DNA from 2 places in the Pseudoalteromonas undina genome. Region 1 is predicted to be linked to the other one. Evidence: predicted binding sites of a transcription regulator. Region 1 holds the regulator's gene; the other holds the start of a gene.
The links. Region 1 encodes sigma-54, which starts transcription at its own class of promoters, with help from an activator protein. Its sites were predicted from a motif close to GTTGGCACGNNNNTNGNNT; they were not measured.

Region 1 (5,784 bases):
ACCAGTTCATGAATGTAGCTCGCATTATACTGAGCATCTTATTCATAAGCTGTATGGTTTGGCTTTGGTATCCTTATTTTTCTCAGGTAGATATTATTGCGGATGAACAAACTCAAACTATTGCTAAGCCTGATTACACTGCGATTGAGCTAAAACAAACCGCTTATAATGAGCAAGGTAAAATAAGCCACAAAGTAACTGCGGTAAAAATGGAGTTATACCAACAACTTGGTTTTACCTTTTTTGAAAAACCTATATTTACGTTATACAACGAGCAGCAAACATGGCGTATTAACGCTGATGAGGCCACCCTCTACGACGATCGTCAACTCGTATTAGAGGGCAATGTAAAAGCGCTAAATTTAGCCGATAACGCCATGATCGATACGATCACAGCCGATAGCATCAATGTAGATATAAAACTACTCACTATGCAGTCAGAGCAGCCTGTCGTTATTACAGGACCTAATTTAAAAATCACAGGCAAAGGCCTTGAGGCCGATTTAAAAACCGAAGTGATTAAACTTATTAACCATACGCGAACCCTATATTATGACCAATAACCTATTTAAAATTCTAATTGTTCCTTCATTACTGATTGCATTTCATAGCCATGCAGAGGAAACCACTGAAGCCCCTGCGGCTAATCAAATCTCAATTAGTGCTGACAGGCAGGAAGGTCAATTAAAAGAAAACGTGGGCATTTTTGAGAAAAATGTTGAAATTATTCATGGTAATCGCCGTATCACAGCTGACCGTTTAGAAGTGCATAAACGCGATGACTTAGGCGATAACAAGCAATTATTAATTGCCACAGGCAGCCCTGCATATTTTGAAGAAACACAAGCAGATGGCACCATCATGAGTGCCAGTGCGAATGAAGTGCGTTACGATGTTTCGCAACGTTTTTTAACCTTAATCGGCGATGCCAGTATTGCTCAAGCAGGTCAAAAAATAACTGCTAAAAGTATCACCTACGATATAGAGCAGCAGTTAATTAGCGCAGAAAAAGACGAAAACTCAACAGACCGTGTACACACTATTTTAGTGCCTGTTGAAAACAAAAAAGAAGACGATAAAGGCCAACCATGAGCACATTAAAAGCAGAGCTACTAGCAAAAAGCTATAAAGGCCGTGAAGTGGTGAAAAACGTTGGCCTAGAAGTTGAAGCTGGCAGCATTGTCGGCTTACTTGGCCCCAATGGCGCAGGTAAAACTACGACCTTTTACATGATTGTAGGCCTTGTACCTAGCGATAAAGGTAAAATATCAATCGATGATCAAGATATCACTTTATTACCAATGCACAGTCGAGCTCGCCTAGGGATAGGATATTTACCACAAGAATCATCTATTTTTAGAAAGCTGACGGTTTATCAAAACTTAATGGCTATATTAGAAACACGTAAAGGGCTCAATAAGCAACAACGTGAAGATACCTTAAATAATTTACTTGATGAATTTAGTATTCAGCATATTCGTGACAGCCAAGGTATGGCTCTGTCAGGTGGTGAGCGTCGCCGTGTTGAAATTGCGCGAGCATTAGCAGCAAATCCTAAATTTATACTACTAGACGAACCCTTTGCAGGGGTTGATCCTATCTCTGTATTAGATATTAAAAAGATTATAGAGCACCTTAAAAACCGAGGAATTGGCGTATTGATCACAGATCACAACGTCCGCGAAACACTTGATGTTTGTGAAAAAGCCTACATAGTTTCTCATGGGGAGTTAATTGCATCAGGCACTCCAGAATATGTATTAAACGATAAAACAGTACGCGATGTTTATTTGGGCGAGCAGTTCAAGCTCTAATATGTGTGTTATTCCACTAAGCATCTGCTAAGATTAATCATACTAATTTAAAAGGATTGTTAGAGATAAATGAGGCAATCATTACAGCTGCGCATGGGCCAGCAACTTACAATGACTCCACAGTTGCAACAAGCAATTCGCTTATTGCAGCTCAGTACATTGGATCTCCAGCAAGAAATTCAAGAAGCACTCGATAGTAATCCCTTGCTTGAAGTTGAAGAACAAGATTACAGTGAAGATGCTGCGGGTAAAAACGAACAAAAAGCCGATACCGATGAATCAACGCTAAGTGCTTCAGCTGATGAAAAACCTAGCGAATATGAGCAAGATAGCGGCGAAGCCATGACCAAAGACACCATTAGCGATGATATGGCAATGGATGTTACATGGGATGAATACATGAGCGCAGCACCGGCCTCTTCATCAGGACCAATGCCTGAAGATGAATCAATTTATCAAGGCTCTTCAACTGAAACGCTACATGAATATTTAATGTGGCAATTGCAACTGACACCGTTTAGCCCTACTGATGAAGCCATCGCGATTGCAATCGTAGAAGCCGTGGACGATTCTGGTATTTTAACCCTTAGCTGTGAAGAAATATTAGAAAGTTTTAATCAAGAAAACGACATAGAAGATGAAGTTGAACTTGATGAAATAGAAGCCGTATTAAAGCGTATTCAGTTATTTGATCCGGTAGGAATAGCCGCGCGTAGTTTACAAGAGTGTTTGTGTATTCAATTGAATCAGTTTGATCAAGACACGCCTTTTTTAAGCGAAACAAAAATGATCTTAACTGATCACATTGACTTACTGGCTGCGCGTGATTATCGCACATTAATGAAAAAAACTAAGCTTAAAGAAGATGAGCTTAAAGAGGTCATGACGTTAATTCACACGCTGAGTCCAAAACCCGCTGACACTATTGTTAGAGAAGAGTCTGAGTACGTTATTCCTGATGTGTCGGTTAAAAAAGTAAAAGGCCGTTGGGTGGTTGAACTAAACCCAGATAGTATGCCTAAAATTAGGGTAAACAGCCAATATGCAGCTATGTCGCGTACGGTTAAATCAAGCGGCGATAGCCAGTTTATTCGCTCACACTTACAAGAAGCTAAATGGTTTATAAAAAGCTTAGAAAGTAGAAACGACACACTGCTTAAAGTAACTAACTGTATTGTGCAGCAACAACAGGCCTTTTTTGAACATGGTCCTGAGGCGATGAAGCCTATGGTACTTAATGACGTGGCCGAAATGGTAGAAATGCACGAATCGACTATTTCACGTGTTACTACGCAAAAATACATGCACACACCACGCGGTATTTTTGAGCTTAAATATTTCTTTTCAAGCCATGTAAGCACTGAAAATGGTGGCGAATGTTCATCTACAGCAATACGCGCATTAATTAAAAAATTAATCGCTGCAGAAAACTCAGCTAAACCATTGAGTGATAGTAAAATTGCAGATATATTGGCTGAGCAAGGAATTAAAGTAGCAAGGAGAACTATTGCAAAGTATCGCGAATCTCTAGCTATTCCCCCGTCTAATCAACGTAAAAGTTTGATTTAAGGCGTACAACAAAGAGGAAAATGTTTATGCAACTGAATTTAACTGGTCGCCATGTAGATATTACCGACTCGCTTAGAGACTACGTAAATAGTAAATTTTCGAAGTTACAGAGGCACACTGATCACATAACGAATGTGCACGTTATTCTCGATGTAGAAAAACTAAACCAAAAAGCCGAAGCAACCGTTCATGTTAGTGGCGCTGAGATTTTTGCTTCTACTGAACACCAAGATATGTATGCCGCTATAGACTCGCTGATTGACAAGCTAGATCGTCAAGTAATTAAACACAAAGAGAAACTTGCTCGACACTAACACTATGAAATTAAGCTCACTTATCTGTCAGGACTGCAGTAAAGCTGCGGTCCTTTTTAATAGTAAAAAAAGAATTTTAGAATTTATCAGTGAATTGGCTCACAATAAACTGCCCTATTTAACACAACAAGATATTCTTAACGCGTTAACCGCCAGAGAAAAACTAGGGAGTACAGGTATAGGTCGAGGAATTGCAATTCCACATGGTCGTATGAGTGGTGTACAAGAGCCTCTTGCACTTATATTAGTGAGCGAAACGGCTATTAATTTTGATGCGATAGATAACAGACCGGTCGATATTTTTGTTGCCTTAATTGTACCTGATGGTGACAATAAGCAGCATTTAAAAACCTTAGCCACTATAGCAGAAAAGCTCAACGATAAAGAATTTTGTAAGCAATTACGAGCGGCAAAATCCGACAATGAGCTGTATCAAGTAATTGTAAGTCAACCGTAGTAACAATTAAGGGTGATAAATGGAATTAATAATTATAAGTGGTCGCTCAGGTTCTGGTAAATCTGTTGCGCTGCGTGTTGTTGAGGATTTAGGTTATTATTGTGTAGATAATATTCCTTTAAATTTATTGCCATCTCTTGTTCGTAGTGTTTCCGACAGCTACAACAAAATAGCCGTAAGTGTTGATGTGCGTAATTTACCTAAAGAGCAGCAACAGTTTAATGAAATCATTGAATATTTACCTGGTTTTACTAAGCCAACGGTGTTTTATTTAGACAGTGACGATCAAACCTTAATTAAACGCTTTTCAGAAACACGGCGTCTTCATCCTCTTTCGATTGACTCACTGCCACTTGATTTAGCAATAAAAAAAGAAAAACAACTCCTTGATGTACTCATTAACCGTGCCGATTATATGATTGATACTACGGATTTAAGTGTGCATCAGCTGGCTGAATCTATTCGTGAAAAAATACTCGGTAAAAAAGACAAACAACTGATCATTACCTTTGAGTCATTTGGTTTTAAGCACGGTATACCCAAAGAAGCAGATTATGTATTTGACGCTCGCTTTTTACCAAACCCGCATTGGGAGCCTGAACTTAAGCCACTCACAGGGTTAGATCAACCAGTAAAAGACTACCTAGCCAGCCACAGCATAGTACAAAAATTTACATGGCAAATTCAAACATTCGTGCAAACATGGCTGCCTCATTTAGAAAGAAATAACCGCAGCTATTTGACCATAGCTATTGGCTGTACCGGAGGGCAACACCGCTCAGTTTATTTAGCGCAAACTATAGGTGAAAGCTTTGCAATGAGTCATCCTAATGTAAAAATTCGCCATCGAGAACAAGAATAAAGCTTGAGAGAATATTAATGCGGTTAGAAAACACATTTTTAATAAAAAACAAGTTAGGCCTGCATGCCAGAGCGGCTACGGTGCTGGCACAGCTTTCTGTGCAATTTGATGCCTCAATCACGTTATTTCAAGATGATAAACAAGCCGCTGGCGACAGTGTATTAGCACTTATGTTACTCGAAAGCAGTCAAGGCAAAGAAGTTAAGGTAGTATGTGAGGGCCCTGACGCAGAACCTGCACTTAATGCAATAGGTGAGCTCATTGACCAACGATTTAATGAGCAAGAGTAATCCTGCTTATAAGCTAAGGTTAATAGTGGTTGAGGTAGTTTACTGATATAAAGTAAGATAAAGCGATACCCCATCATCGTGTAATAAAATTTAATTAAGGACGCCAATGCCTGAAGCTTTAGAACAAGATATTCCACTACAACAACTAAAACAGGTGACTAAGTCACTAAATAGTGGTCAATTTGTTCAAGTTAGGCGCATGCTGGCAAAAACGGCACCTTGTGATACCGCACTTCTTTTAGAATCATCTCCCCATAAAATTCGTCGCATGCTCTGGCAACTGGTTGATCCTGATGTACAGGGTGATGTACTTGAAGAGCTCTCTGAAGACGTACGCTTGGGTATTATTGCGCAAATGGCACCTGAGCACATTGCTGCTGCAACAGAAGACATGGGCCATGATGATTTAGGGGAAGTACTACGTAGCCTACCAGACACCGTATATAAAGACGTTGTTAGTGCTATGGATATTCAAGAT
Region 2 (5,784 bases), on a different contig from region 1:
TAATTAGTATTTAGCGGATTCACCGTCTTTGGGTAAAGACTGATTTATAAACTCGCGTAAATCGTTATTAGAGCTTTCTAAATCTGCGTGGCGTAGATACATCATATGGCCACTGCGGTAGCCTTTAAAGCTTAATCTATCTTGCATTTTACCACTTGGATCTAATTGCCACATAGTATATTTGGCATCAAAGTAATTGGTTGCACCGTCAAAGTAGCCCGCCTGAACCATTACATTTAAATAAGGGTTTTGAGCCATGGCTAAGCGTAAATTTTCACCGGTATTATTTCCGCTTCTATCCCATGGGTGAACGTTACCAAATAAGTTATATTTGATATCGGTTTTGTAATTAAGCTCTTCACGAAGATAATAGTTAATTGCAGGAGTGAAAGAGTGCAGCCATGATGTAAGCTCTGCCCAGTAATCTGGTGACTCACCAGCATCGCGTTTATCTATGCCTAAATAGCGCGAATCCAGTCGACCAACCATTTGTCCGCGTTCACGCAATAACTCTTTCCAAAAAAACTGTGTTGGAATATCTAAATTGTTTTGACTAACAAATGTTTCAGATAAACCCGCATATTCAGCCATTTTTTTAATAATACGACGTTTTTCTTCAGGCGCAATAAAGCCGCCTTTTGCAAGCGCAGGAATAAGCTCATTAACGGTAAACTGTTCAACTTCCAGTAATAGCTCGTCTAAATCTTTTGCTTGTAAATCGGCGTTTAATGCTTTGTGGTACCATGCAGTAGCTGCAAAGTAAGGTAGGCGGTTAGCTGCTTTTACTGGTCCGTCGCGTTTAATACCGATATCGGTAGGAGATACGAGTACAACACCGTTAATGTACATCCACTGACTATTTTGCAGCTCATGCGCTAAACCCGATACACGAGTAGTACCATAGCTTTCACCAATTAAAAACTTTGGAGAGCGCCAACGTTCATTTCGAGATACAAAAGTATTAAGCCATTCTGCGAGGTACTTTATATCGGCATTAACGCCAAAAAATAGCTCTTTTTGTTTATCTTTGGGTAAAAGGTTACCGTCTTTATCTTCTACAACACGTGAATAACCTGTATTTACAGGATTTACATAAACGATATCCGCTACATCTAAAACCGAATAAGGGTTATCTTTTACACCATAAGGTTGAATTGGGTAGCCTTCGTCGTCAATTTTTAAAACACGAGGGCCGGTGTAAGCTAAATGCATCCAAACTGATGCTGAACCAGGGCCACCATTAAATGAAATAAGTAATGGACGCTTTGTTCTATCATCTACTTTATCGCGGGTGTAGTAAGTGTATTGAAGGGTTGCAATGGCATCACCCTTGTTATCCCATACTGGCTGTGTGCCTGTTGCTACCGTATAAGAAAATCGTTCGTTATTTATTTTTGCTTTGTGCTGAGTAACTACTTTACTGTCGATATCAATACGGCGTTGATTATCGGCAAACGTTGCACTCGAAAATGTAAGTGCAATAGCGGCAATGGGTAAAAATAGACTTCGACTAAATTTCATAACTAACCCTTTTTGTTTTATGTACTGCAGTTATAGCGATATTTGAGTAAAAAACAAAAGTATTGAGACTAGCTGCCGATAATAATCGTTGAGTTTATGTAATTAAGATTAATCTCAACATAGCAAACGGGCGAAATATACTTGATGTGTATGCCATACTGTAAGTTTAAGGCGATTAAAAAATTTAATTATTAATTAAGTTTTTTAGGTTATTGGTCGCTTTAATTGTTTTTAAATGGATGCTTGAGAGTGATTTATTTTTAGGTTTATTACCATAAAGGGTGAACGTAAATGAAAGGGAGTTTATGCAACGGGTTTTAATTGTTGAAGATAATATAAGGGTACAACAGGTACTCAAACATATTGCTGCTCATTATCTTGATGTGCGGGTTGATTTCGCTCAGTCACTTACTCAATGTAAAAAGTTACTAAATCAAACTAGTTACTCGCTCGCGTTAGTTGATTTATCTGTTGGTGGTCAAATCGATACTGATATAACTCGCTTTACACTGTCGCAAGGTATCCCTACGTTGGTGATGACAACGCAAACAGATGAACATACACGTTTAAAAATGCTGGAATTAGGTATTATCGATTACGTCATTAAAGATAATCGCGACTCTTATCTTTACGCCATAAAATTTGTAGCACAGTTATTGCGTAACCAGGGGCGCAAAGCGCTGGTTGTAGATAATTCCTTATTGAGCAGTAGCTTGGTTAAGCAAATGCTCGAAAAACAATTGTTTGACGTCATTACTGTTGATAATAGTGCGCAAGCTCTTCATATACTTGAGCATGATCAGGCTATCAACTTAGTGATCACTGACCATAACTTATCAGGTATGAATGGTTTTGAATTAATTAGAGCTATTCGTAATATTAAAAGCCGTGAGCAATTGGCCATTATTGGTTTAGCTGATGTATATAGTTATGGCGTTGCTGCACGATTTATTAAATCAGGTGCGAATGACTTTTTAACTAAACCCTTCACCCATGAAGAGTTTCACTTTCGAGTGGTGCAAACTATGGAGTCAATATGGCTAAGTGATGCTAAAAAACCGGCTTTGTCTTTCGATGCGACAGAGTAACTTTAATCTTAAATACATTATCAATGTGTATTTGGCGAGAGTGTAACGATTAGTTAAAGACGATTATTTGCGTATTTATCGACTCGCACCAATTCTGTATTTTGCTTAAAAAAAGCGCACCTAAATGGTGCGCTTTTTTGTTTTTTATATTATTTAATTTAATAACCCTCTGTTTTTATTTGTAATTTAAAGGTGGCACAAAGGTTGGATTGCATAGAGCAAATACAATAACAAGCTAGTGTCCTAAGGGGGCCTTTGTGAAAATGATCAGTGCAATAATAAAGCCATTCAAACTAGATGATGTGCGTGAAGCACTCGCTGATTTAGGCATCGAAGGAATGACCGTGGTTGACGTTAAGGGGTTTGGACGTCAAAGAGGTCATACAGAGTTATACCGTGGTGCAGAGTACCAAGTTGACTTTATACCTAAAATTAAACTTGAAATTGCCACTCGTAGTGAAAATTGCCAACGCGTTGTAGAAACCATTACCAAAGTTGCTGGAACGGGCAAAATTGGTGACGGCAAAATTTTTGTTTACGACTTAGATCAAATTGTCCGTATTCGTACTGGCGAACTTGATGATGATGCTATTTAAGGGGGCAACATGGAAAATACAATTATAGAGCTGAAGTTTTCGCTCGATACGTTTTACTTTTTAATCTCTGGCATCCTAGTTATGTGGATGGCAGCTGGTTTTGCAATGTTAGAAGCAGGTTTAGTGCGCTCAAAAAATACCACAGAAATTCTAACTAAAAATATCGCACTTTATTCTATCGCTTGTACTATGTTTTTGTTGGTCGGTTACAACATTATGTATGTAGACAACGTTGAAGGCGGAATAATTCCTTCATTTGGTGGCCTAATAGGTAGTCAAGCGGCAGACGCCGATCATTCACTAGAGTCTGATTTTTTCTTCCAAGTAGTATTTGTTGCAACGGCTATGTCTATTGTATCTGGCGCCGTAGCGGAGCGTATGAAGTTATGGGCTTTCTTAGTGTTTACAGTAGTACTTACAGGATTAATTTACCCAATTGAAGGTTACTGGACATGGGGTGGCGGCTTCCTATCTGAATTAGGCTTTGTTGATTTTGCAGGTTCTGCCATTGTCCATGCAACCGGTGCAGCTGCAGCGCTTGCGGGTGTAATTCTACTGGGTGCACGTAAAGGTAAATATGGTAAAAATGGTGAAATTTACCCAATTCCAGGTTCAAACTTGCCACTTGCTACATTGGGTACATTTATTTTATGGATGGGTTGGTTTGGCTTTAACGGTGGATCACAGTTATTAATTTCAGATAAAGAAAATGCAACTGCAGTAGGTCAAATACTACTTAACACCAATGCTGCTGCAGCTATGGGTGCAATATCAGCCTTGTTCTTATGTAAATTATTATGGGGTAAGGCAGATTTAACCATGGTACTTAATGGCGCACTTGCAGGCTTAGTGGTTATTACTGCAGATCCATTATCACCATCACCATTAATGGCGTGTTTATATGGCCTACTAGGTGGATCTTTGGTTGTACTAAGCATTGTGGCACTTGATAAAGTGAAAATTGACGACCCTGTAGGTGCCATCTCTGTGCATGGTGTATGTGGCATATTAGGTGTGGTATTAGTGCCGGTTACTAATGCCGAGGCTAACCTTGTGGCACAGTTAATTGGTTTACTATGTATCATTGGCTTTGTGTATATCGCTTCATTCATTGTTTGGGCAGTCTTAAAACAAACCATGGGTATTCGTGTTACCGAAGAGGAAGAGCTAAACGGTATGGATCAACATGATTGTGGTATTGATGCTTACCCAGAATTTGTTTCAGTAAGAAGTAATTAAAAGTAAAAGTATTGTGTGTTCAATCAAAGCCCTACTCAGTTAGGGCTTTTTTGATTTCAGGAAGGGTTAATTTTTCAGGTGTTAGAGTAATGTGATAAGCTCCTCGCGTTAAATCAACCTTTGGAATGTATTACACTTAAATGGCTGAAAAAAAGAAAACACCGACCAGTAAATCCTCGACTAAGCGTGCTACTAAGTCATCTAAAACATCAGCGCGAAAAAGTGCTGCAAAAAAAACCGCAAGTTCGGCTAAACGGCCATTTTTAAAAACTTTGTTTTCTATTTTTTGGAAACTGAGTCTGGCGACTTTCATCGCTGTAGCACTTTACTTTATTTATCTTGATGCAAAAATCACCCGCCAATTTGAAGGCAACAAATGGCAACTTCCAGCCCAAGTGTATGCGCGTTCAATGACGTTTTTTCCTGGGCAGTTTTTATCTGAGCAAGAAGTTTTATGGGAGCTTAAACGTTTAAATTACACGGCAGTTAATCGCTTGAGCCGCACAGGGCAATATATTAAAACAGCTAATAGTATTAAGATTTTTCGTCGTGATTTTGAATTTTATGATGGTTTAGAAAATGCTCATGTAATTGAATTACGTTTCTCTGGGGAAAAGGTTGCCAGTATTAAGGATAAATTTGGTCGTCGCTTAAACACTGCCAGATTAGAGCCTGTACAAATAGCCCGTATAGGTAATGACTCAAAACAAGACCGCGAATTTGTGCCATTAGATAAATTTCCAGACATGCTTAAGAATGCTTTGTTAGTGGTCGAAGACCGCGATTTTTATGATCACCACGGGGTATCGGTATTTTCTATTTTACGGGCTTTATATACCAATATTCGCGCAGGAAGAACCGTGCAAGGGGGCAGCACACTGACGCAACAGCTAGCTAAAAATATTTACCTTACCCGTGAACGTTCATTAGTACGTAAAATCAATGAAGCTTTTATTGCGCTTATTCTTGATTATCGTTATTCAAAAGATCAGATTCTCGAAGCCTATTTAAACGAAGTCTACCTAGGTCAGTCTTATAACCAAGGAGTACATGGGATGGGGCTGGCTGCTGAGTTTTACTTTGCAAAACCCGTTGATGAACTTGAGTACGACCAAATTGCTCTGCTGGTGGCCATGGTTAAAGGCCCTTCTTATTATAACCCTAGACGTTATAAAGAACGTGCTATGGAGCGTCGTGACTTAGTGCTGCGTTTAATGGTCGATAACAAACTTATTTCCACTAAAGAGTATCGATCCTCGTTAAAGCGCGCAATTGATATTGCGCCAATGAAAGCCAGCTTACAAAAGTCTTACCCAGGTTACTTGGAGTTGGTTAATCGC

Region 2: a site for sigma-54 is predicted at 2,801-2,819, ahead of PUND_RS13295 (P-II family nitrogen regulator). Genes of this name have one in related genera too.

The regions. Positions count from the first base shown of each region.
Region 1 covers NZ_AHCF03000002.1:291,264-297,047, reverse strand. The annotation lists gene kdsC (3-deoxy-manno-octulosonate-8-phosphatase KdsC) at 1-12, shown strand, start outside; gene lptC (LPS export ABC transporter periplasmic protein LptC) at 9-563, shown strand; gene lptA (lipopolysaccharide transport periplasmic protein LptA) at 553-1,092, shown strand; gene lptB (LPS export ABC transporter ATP-binding protein) at 1,089-1,814, shown strand; gene PUND_RS01985 (RNA polymerase factor sigma-54) at 1,884-3,383, shown strand; gene hpf (ribosome hibernation promoting factor) at 3,410-3,697, shown strand; gene ptsN (PTS IIA-like nitrogen regulatory protein PtsN) at 3,702-4,154, shown strand; gene rapZ (RNase adapter RapZ) at 4,174-5,016, shown strand; gene PUND_RS01965 (HPr family phosphocarrier protein) at 5,034-5,306, shown strand; gene mgtE (magnesium transporter) at 5,413-5,784, shown strand, end outside.
Region 2 covers NZ_AHCF03000003.1:2,087,901-2,093,684, reverse strand. The annotation lists gene PUND_RS13305 (S10 family peptidase) at 4-1,521, opposite strand; gene PUND_RS13300 (response regulator) at 1,827-2,609, shown strand; gene PUND_RS13295 (P-II family nitrogen regulator) at 2,867-3,205, shown strand; gene PUND_RS13290 (ammonium transporter) at 3,215-4,444, shown strand; gene mrcB (penicillin-binding protein 1B) at 4,585-5,784, shown strand, end outside.